4 regions of the Chitinophaga defluvii genome follow, and region 4 is predicted to be linked to each of the others. Evidence: riboswitches for the same ligand, from Rfam matches in the RefSeq annotation. Region 4 holds a riboswitch; each other region holds the start of a gene.

Region 1 (2,194 bases), 1.7 Mb from region 4:
TATTGTAGTAGTAGGAAACAGCGGGAGCTGCAGTACGGCTTCCTGGATCTGCTGCCTTATAGGAAAAGGATGGAGTCGTTGTGCATCTGCTGCTGTAATATTTTTTACCCGCTCTTTTATTGCCTGTTTATGAATCAGGGGAGAAGTTTTCCGGTTTTGCATGGCCTGCCTGTTGGCATCCAGTAAACTGTTGTCTCCTGCCAGTATATTTTTTAGTGCGATTACCTCTGCTACTTTCTGTTTGGCAAATGCCATCCATTGTTTGATTGCCGGGGAAAGCACCTGCTCGTCTGTTTCCAGATCCAGGTCGTATGGCGTGTGGAGCAGAGAACAGGAAGTGCTGAGCATGATTCGTGCGGCGCCTAATGCCTGCACAGCTTTTTGTATCAGTGATAAACTATCGTCATAATTGTTTTTCCAGATATTCCGTCCGTCTACCACACCTAGCGATAATTGCATGTGTGAAGGAAGCTGTGGGAGGATACTGTCCAGTTGTTCCGGTGCCCGTACCAGATCAATGTGCAGGGCCTGCACAGGCAATTGCAGCGCCAATCCTGTATTGTCCTGTAGCCCGCCGAAATAGGTGGTCAGCAATATCTTTAAATCAGGAACTGCCGCATTTATTTTCGTGTAGGCATCTGCATATAGTTCTTTATCCGCGGCTACCAGATCTGTTACCAGGCAGGGCTCATCTATTTGTACCCAGGTAGCACCGGCTCTTTGCAGTTCAGCGAGCAATTGGATATAAACCGGCAGGAGTTGTTGCAGCAGGATACCGTTGTTCAGTGCAGGGTCTTTTATTTTACCCAGTATCAAAAAGCTCAGTGGCCCTATTAATACCGGTTTGGTGTGGATACCCAGTCTTTTAGCTTCTTCAAATTCAAGCACACATTTTTTAGAGAGTAAGGTAAATTGCTGCTGTGTATCAAATTCGGGTACCAGGTAATGATAGTTGGTATCAAACCATTTGGTCATTTCCATCGCGGTGATATCCAGTCCATTTTTCTGATAGCCTCTGCCCATGGCAAAATACAGTTCCAGGCAGGCTGGGTCGGCCAGCTTTTGTTGCAGTGGTCTGAAACGTGCGGGGATCACACCCATGGCCAGGCACATATCCAGCATCTGATCATAAAAAGAAAAATCGTTGGAGGGGATCAGGTCAATACCTGCCTGTTGGAGGTGTTCCCAGTTTTGCTGACGCAGCAGCCGGGCGGTAAGCTCCAGCTTTTCTAAAGAGATCTTGCCTGTCCAATAGCTTTCGCAGGCTTTCTTCAATTCTCTGTTGCTACCAATACGCGGGTAGCCTGGAATGTTCGTAAACATACTTGCATGTTTTTAAAGGATACTAAAAATGTAAAGTGCTTTACAGCGGGTATGTTTTCGCGAAGAAAGATGCAGAGATATGAAGGGGCATACTTCACCCGGAGGGAAGCAGCAGTGTATTCAATGCCCTGTAAGCGCTTTGTTTCGCGAAAGCATACAGCAATTTGTTTGTGGCAAGTTTCCTGGCTTGTAACAGTTATGGTCGTCCTTCTCATCCGGATAATGTATCCCGACAATGGACATTGTTCATTGACCATAACCTTTTCAAAGGTTACTTACAGTTGCGCGTCAGCCCGTGATTTACACACGGTTCCTTTTTAATTCCGGCATAACAGCCGGACACCGCAAACAGCAATTGTGTTATAAAGAACCGGAGCAAATATAAGTAAGTTTCTCCTCAACATTGCCGTAACAGCTGTAAGTTGTATGGAAACCATTATCAGGCGGATAAACCTGTTTTTTTGCCTGTTTCCAGCATAAAATACTATTTTATATGCTTGTTTTATTGCTTTTGTGCTGTGTAAAAGTAGATAAGTGGAACAGATATTGTCTGTGGAATGGAAAGTTTGGTATATTATCCTACAGCAGCATAGCTGTTTGGCATATTTTGCTGTTTGCATGCCTTGTGAAGCAGATAAACAGAAAATATTACGGCAGCTCTTTGTAGTATGGAGCGTTTTAAGAGGTAAGAGGTAGGGAAACGGGCGCTTTTAAAAATTCCTTACGTTTGCAATATGTTTAAGCAATATCAATTCAAGGTAGCGGAGCGCTTTATACGTTATGCGCAAATAGATACGGAGTCTGATCCGATGAGTGAAACATTTCCTTCCACTGCAAAGCAAAAAGACCTGGGTCGTTTGCTCGTAAAGGA
Region 2 (2,194 bases), on a different contig from region 4:
ACGCGTAACATCCCAGTTCACAAAAGTTTCGATCTGGTGGGTATTTGATACGTATTCTCCATCCACATATTTGGTAGGAAACGGACCTACAGGAATATAACTGGAATCTTTGGAGAGGTTACGTTGATTACGCTGATAGCTGTATACAATATTCCAGGATCCTTTTCCAAAATCCAGCTTGCTGCTGATGGCATTTTGTATGTACTTGTTATGTGCGTTGTAAGCCTTGTCATCAGTAAAAGCTCCTGCGTCCAGGTCTGTTTTGTAATCACTCAAATTGAGCATGTACTGCACCTTCCACCGGTCGGTAGCCTGGAAAGCCAGCTTGGCGAACACATTATTTTGCTTAAACCCGTCTTTATCAAAATCATTTTTGCCTAAAGAATCGTTTGCAGTAGAAAACCCGTCAGATTTTTGGTACTTGTATCCCAATATATAAGAGAACTTATTGATGGTGCCGTTCAGTGCAGCGCTACCCTGGTAGGTGTTGAATGTGCCATATGAACCATTGGCATAGATGCCTGCTTTCTTTTCACCTGGTTTTCTTGTAATGATATTAATCACACCGGCTACTGCATCGGAGCCATACAAAGTGGACTGGCTGCCTCTGAGTATTTCTATTCTATCGATCAGTTCCGGATTGATGAAATTAAGATCAAAGGAGTTGGCTATCTGGGAGGCGTCATTTACGGGGATACCATCTATCAATATGAGGGTATTACCAGTAACCCCACCACGGAGATATACTTCCTGGTTGTTACCTAATGGGCTTTCTGCACCATTGATCATTAATCCTGCCTGGTTGTTCAGAATAGCAGTTAATGATTTGCCACTGTTTTTTTCCAGGTAATCACGGGTAAGGACAGTGATCACTTTCCCCGTTTCTCCCTGTTTCTGGGCAAATTTGGATGCCGTGACGATCACTTCGTTTAAATGATTTGTTTGAGCAGTGTCTTGTGCGTTAGTGACAGTGTTGATGGTAAATAAGGCTGTAATAATAGCAGCGTAAGTGTAAAGATTCCGGCGCATAATACGGATAAGCGTTTTTTGATGAGTAAATGCGCGCTCCTGGGAGAAATAAATAAAGGAAAGAAAATAATGCCTGCAACAGCGTTAAATTCCTGGCTTTTCACCCGAAAGCACTGAATAAAATGGCAGGTGGCAGGTCTTCTGACTTACCCGCTTTCCTGGACCGCCTTCCCACACAGCATCAGCTGTGAAGTGACATAATTGGTCCGGAAAACCAGCTGTTCGGTAAAAACAGCGCGGGATTACAGCTACGGGGATAGTTCCGGAATTACACCGGATTCCCTTTTTAATGCGCCCGGTTTTACCCGGTAGCAACCAAATGCGCAGCAAACCTACGGCAATTTTGTGTAATGCACAAAGGGACTATGGGGGAGGGGCACTTAAAACCACTCTCTGCCACATCAGGTACCCCAAATAAAAAAGGTGCCTCAAAAGTAGAGACACCTTCCTGTTGTATTAATATGATGATCCTGTAACCGGGAAAGAATCAACCCGGCATACGGGAAATGTATTTATCCATTTCTTTGATCTGGCTAACGATTTGATCAGTGGTAGGCTTTTGTGCCTTAGCCCTGCGAAAATAATCTTTGGCAGATTTAAAGTCCCGGCGGCTCATCGCAATAGACGCTACGGTAAGCAATGCGGCGGCAGTATTTTCCTTATCAGGTAATCCCATGCGGATTGCCTTTTTCAGGTTCTGATCTGCCGTTTTCAGGTCGTTCTTCTGGTAAGCAATAGTACCCAGCTGAAAGTATTGCATCCCTTCATACTCTTTCATAGGGCTGCCGGATTTGATACTCTGCCGGATAGTGGCCTCAGCCTTGTCCAGATCTTTGTTGTACATCGCCATATTGCTCTGCATGAAAAAATAAACAGAACGGATAGGCTTGTATAATAATTTAGGAAATTTTACCTGGTTCATCAGCGCGGTAGCCTTTTCGATATCTCCGGCTTCTACTGCTTCCTGTACCAGGCGCATAGGTCCGAACATCAGGTGTGTAACCAGGCAGATCACGCCCAATACAAGCAAAATGGTAGCTTCCCACCAACCAATAGTAATACCCAGGGTAATACCCACCAGCAATAATAGGATACCAATTGGAAAACGGTATAGAATAAAAATGTTAAATGCTTTCATCCAAAAAAATATTAATCTGAGTTGTCG
Region 3 (2,194 bases), on a different contig from region 4:
GTTTTTCAATGCGTGCAGTGATTTTATCAAATTTAACGGCTTCTTTTCTGCCGTCTCTTTTTATGACAAACATGGGTATTGAATTTAATGGGTAAAAGAAATAGCGATTAGCTTTTGGCTGTTAGCTATTAGCCAAACACTGATGGCCAATAGCTAACGGCTTATTTAAAAGTCTTCTTCTAAACTAAAGGTTTGTGATTCTTTGCTGCCGCCGCCCATTACACCGGACTTCTGGTAGTCACCTACGCGTTTTTCAAAGAAATTGGTTTTACCCTGTAATGAAATCATTTCCATGAAATCAAATGGGTTGGGGGTATTAAACATTTTAGCACATCCGAGTTCGCCCAGCCATCTGTCTGCTACGAATTCAATGTATTGAGACATAAGACGGCTATTCATACCGATAAGGTCTACCGGTAGTGCGTTCACGATAAAATCCTTTTCAATTTCTACTGCATCCCTGATCAGTTCACGTACTTCATCTTCCGGCAGTTTTTGTTCCAGCATACTATAGAGCTGACATGCAAATTCGCAATGCAATCCTTCATCCCGGCTGATCAGTTCATTAGAGAAAGTAAGGCCTGGCATTAATCCTCTTTTCTTTAACCAGAAGAGGGAGCAGAAGCTGCCGCTGAAGAAAATCCCCTCTACTGCCGCAAAAGCTACCAGACGTTGTGCAAAGTTGCCGTTTTCGATCCAGCGTAATGCCCATTCTGCTTTTCTTTTAACAGCAGGTACTGTTTCAATGGCATGAAAAAGTCTGTCTTTTTCAGCAGGATCTTTCACATAAGTATCGATCAGCAGTGCGTAAGTTTCAGAGTGAATATTTTCCATCATGATCTGGAAACCATAAAAGCAGCGAGCTTCCGGTAATTGCACTTCTCTCATGAAGTTGACAGCCAGGTTTTCATTTACGATACCATCGCTGGCAGCAAAGAATGCCAGTACATGTGAAATAAAATGACGTTCACCATCATTCAGCCCGGCCCAATCCTTCAGATCTCCACTCAGGTCAATCTCTTCTGCCGTCCAGAAACTGGCTTCATGCTTTTTATACATGTCCCATATTTTGGGATAGTTAATGGGCAATATCACAAACCGATCTTTGTTCTCCCGGAGTAAAACTTCGTTTTCGTAGTTCATACGTTAAAATATTTTATGGTTAACTGCAGAGAGAAGGTGGCCCGACGGAAGATAACTATCCTACTGTGAGGTGGGGATGTCACTTTCGTCAATACCTTAACTCGCGAAGGTTTTGACAAATTTTGGCTGTTTTGGCAGGTCTCCTGGCTGTCCCTGTATCCGGATGCCTTCCCATTTACCTATTGATAAACAGTGGCTTTGTATCCGGTACCATAAACCGTTTGCGCACGGAATCGGGATCACAGTAGCGCGTCTGCTCGTGATTTCCACACGATTCCCTATTAATCCCGGTATCAACCGGGAACCAAAGCAGCAAAATGTAAGAACTATCGCAAATGTAAGCACGATTAACAGGGAGGGGAGATAAAGTTCTTAACAGGTGTGGAAAAAGAATCTCACAAAAAGGTGAACTATTTCGCAAGTATGCACAGCATTAGGTTTGCCGCGAAACACATGCCTTGTTCCGGGGGAAACGCACATTTGTGCATCCATTTTTCAATTGCCTGATTGATGAAAATATTTAATGCGAATGGGGCATATATTTTATTTATTTGACATGGGAAAAGTGGATTAATAGTCTGAAAACTGTACATTTATTTTTATGCAGGCACCAGTTATCACATTGCAAAAAGTTAGAAAGTTTTATGGCTCCTTCGAAGTGCTGGCAATTGACCAACTAGTGCTGAAAGGAGGGATTTATTGGCTGCAGGGACAAAATGGAGCTGGCAAAACTACCTGCATGAAAATGCTGGCCGGCCTGATTCCTTTTGAAGGGGAAATTATACTGCAAGGACAAGTCAGCAGTAAAAGACAACCGGTGCGTTATCGTCAGCTGGTTAACTATGCAGAGGCAGAACCAGTATATCCCGGATTTCTGACAGGAAAGGATCTTATCCGATTATATAACACGACCAAGAGAGGAGATACCACAATGACAGGGAGGATGGCCACTTTGCTGGGCATTGATGCATTTGTGGAGAACCCGGTAAGCAGCTATTCCAGCGGAATGCTTAAAAAATTATCATTATTACTGGCTTTTATTGGTACACCA
Region 4 (2,194 bases):
CGTTCTGCATTATAGTAGTAAACCTTAGTACTCCATTCGCCCTTGTCTATTATTCCGTTTAGTCCTCCTTCCAGTCTGAAGGCATTTACATCTCCGTTTTTTCTGATAGCGGTGGTATCGTATCCATTTTTCTTTTTGTACCTGAACTTATACCGGCCATGTGCCTGCGTCCATTCCGCACTAATGGTGCTGTTAATACGCCTGTTTACTTTTTGCTGCCATAACAGAGAGGGGTTGATCAACCCAAAGGAGCCTGTTTTAAAGGTGGCCCGCAGGTGCGTATGTTCCCCTTCGGTAAACCGGGGTTTAAGAGAAGTTAAATAGATGGATCCTGCAGAGCCATAGTCTTTGGCAGGCTGGAAGATGGTGCTTTTCTGGCCGTTATACAGGGCTATCTGTTCCATATTATCCAGGGAAAATTTCCCCAGGTCAATCTGTCCGTTTTGCGCATTGCCCAATTGTATGCCGTCATAAAAAACACCCAGATGGTTGGTGCCCATACTGCGCACATCTACTGTTTTTAAGCCACCTATACCGCCATAGTCCTTTATCTGAACGCCTGAGAAAAACCGCACAGCATCTGCTACGGAATGGCTGTTCAGCCTTTCCAGCTCTTTCCCTTCGAGTGTTTGTGCCGGTATTATTTCCTGAGCTGGACGCAGCCCCTTTACGGCAATTTCTTTCAGCTGTTTAATGGTGAGGCTATCCTTTTCCTGCGCGCAAACAGGCAGCACAAAACATACAAGTAAGCAAGCAAAGCCATATAGCTTTGCTACCCTTGAACGCATGCATTCATTGGTACACATATAAAACCTGTTTGATGTTACATCAAAATGGCTTTCGTAATTCGGGAAAATAATCGGAAAAAATGCTCAGGCAGCCTTAGCCGGCAGATCATTTAATTTCCAAGCTTCATTCCACGAAAGCTTAAAAACGATATTGCACGGCAGGTCTTCTGACTTATCTCTGTTTCTGGCGACCTTCCCATTGAAATCAACAGTGGTCATCTGGTATTGCCATAACATTAGCGAGACTTACAGCAGCGGGACTGTCCGGGATTTGCACCCGAGTTCCCTTTTAATCATTGAAGTCCGGAGCGGACAGCAATGAACCAATGCGGGGCAAAGGTAGGATTATTTAACTTAATTAGACAAGTTGATCATAATGGCTTGATAATTTAAGGAGGGAGCAGCCCGGCCTAACCGCTATGGTAAGTCCGGTTATCCCTGATGGTTAATTTATTATCTTTGCCCGATGGGTACACAAACTTTTTCGGAAGAGAACTATTTGAAAGCCATTTATCATCTGTGTGGCAAAGAAGAAGGGAAAGCCAGTGCTACTGGCATTGCAGAAGTGCTGGGGAATAACCCTGCATCTGTGATTGATATGCTTAAAAAGCTCACAGAAAAAAAGCTTATTCAGTACGATAAGAAAAAAGGCGCCCGCCTTTCCGAAAAAGGACAAAAAGCCGCCTTGCTGGTGATCCGTAAGCACCGCTTATGGGAAGTATTCCTGCAGGAAAAATTAGGCTATACCTGGGACGAAGTGCATGACATTGCAGAGCAACTGGAACATATTCATCATGAAGACCTGGCCGATCGCCTGGATAAATTCCTGGACTATCCTAAATACGATCCGCATGGCGACCCTATTCCCAAATCAGACGGACAAATACCTGCTGCTTCCAAAACAACCCTGATAGAAATAGAAGCTGGTAAAACCTGCCAGGTAGTAGGGGTAAGAGATACTTCCACCGCATTTTTGCAATACCTGCAACAGTTAAAAGTAGCCATTGGCACCAACATCACATTGATGGAGAAGATCGCATTTGATAATTCTGTGATCATAAAAATTGGAAAGGGGACTGCTACTACGGTATCCCAGAAGTTTGCAGAAAGTGTGCTGGTAATTTAAATACAATCCAATTATACCTGGCCGGCAAATAATAAGCAGAAACATGGCATTTGAAATAGATCAGCAAACATTACAGGACCTGGAACTGTTCAGAGAAGATAAGGGGATGCGCTCCATTTTCTCCCTGTTTAATAAAACCAGTACTCCAGGTGGAAAAGATAAGCTGAATGAAATGCTGGCCTCCCCTTCGGCAGATATTACGTTCCTGTACCAACGCAGCGAGCTGCTTAAATTCTTTATAGAACATCCGGTGCCCCAGGAAGTAGATCCTTACCGGGTG

What was found. A riboswitch is a leader RNA that binds a small molecule or an ion and turns the genes downstream of it on or off. The one in region 4 is predicted to bind cobalamin.
Region 1: another riboswitch for cobalamin. It lies ahead of metE (5-methyltetrahydropteroyltriglutamate--homocysteine S-methyltransferase); the one in region 4 lies ahead of ABR189_RS07085 (TonB-dependent receptor).
Region 2: another riboswitch for cobalamin. It lies ahead of ABR189_RS15205 (TonB-dependent receptor plug domain-containing protein); the one in region 4 lies ahead of ABR189_RS07085 (TonB-dependent receptor).
Region 3: another riboswitch for cobalamin. It lies ahead of ABR189_RS26575 (ribonucleoside-diphosphate reductase small subunit); the one in region 4 lies ahead of ABR189_RS07085 (TonB-dependent receptor).

The regions. Positions count from the first base shown of each region.
Region 1 is NZ_JBEXAC010000001.1:141,489-143,682, forward strand. It holds gene metE (5-methyltetrahydropteroyltriglutamate--homocysteine S-methyltransferase) at 1-1,323, opposite strand, end outside; cobalamin riboswitch at 1,479-1,685, opposite strand; gene pepT (peptidase T) at 2,058-2,194, shown strand, end outside.
Region 2 is NZ_JBEXAC010000002.1:348,437-350,630, reverse strand. It holds gene ABR189_RS15205 (TonB-dependent receptor plug domain-containing protein) at 1-1,029, opposite strand, end outside; cobalamin riboswitch at 1,144-1,364, opposite strand; gene ABR189_RS15200 (tetratricopeptide repeat protein) at 1,517-2,167, opposite strand.
Region 3 is NZ_JBEXAC010000002.1:3,149,600-3,151,793, forward strand. It holds gene ABR189_RS26570 (ribonucleoside-diphosphate reductase subunit alpha) at 1-73, opposite strand, end outside; gene ABR189_RS26575 (ribonucleoside-diphosphate reductase small subunit) at 166-1,143, opposite strand; cobalamin riboswitch at 1,260-1,467, opposite strand; gene ABR189_RS26580 (ABC transporter ATP-binding protein) at 1,745-2,194, shown strand, end outside.
Region 4 is NZ_JBEXAC010000001.1:1,880,924-1,883,117, forward strand. It holds gene ABR189_RS07085 (TonB-dependent receptor) at 1-806, opposite strand, end outside; cobalamin riboswitch at 929-1,131, opposite strand; gene ABR189_RS07090 (metal-dependent transcriptional regulator) at 1,255-1,914, shown strand; gene ABR189_RS07095 (MutS-related protein) at 1,958-2,194, shown strand, end outside.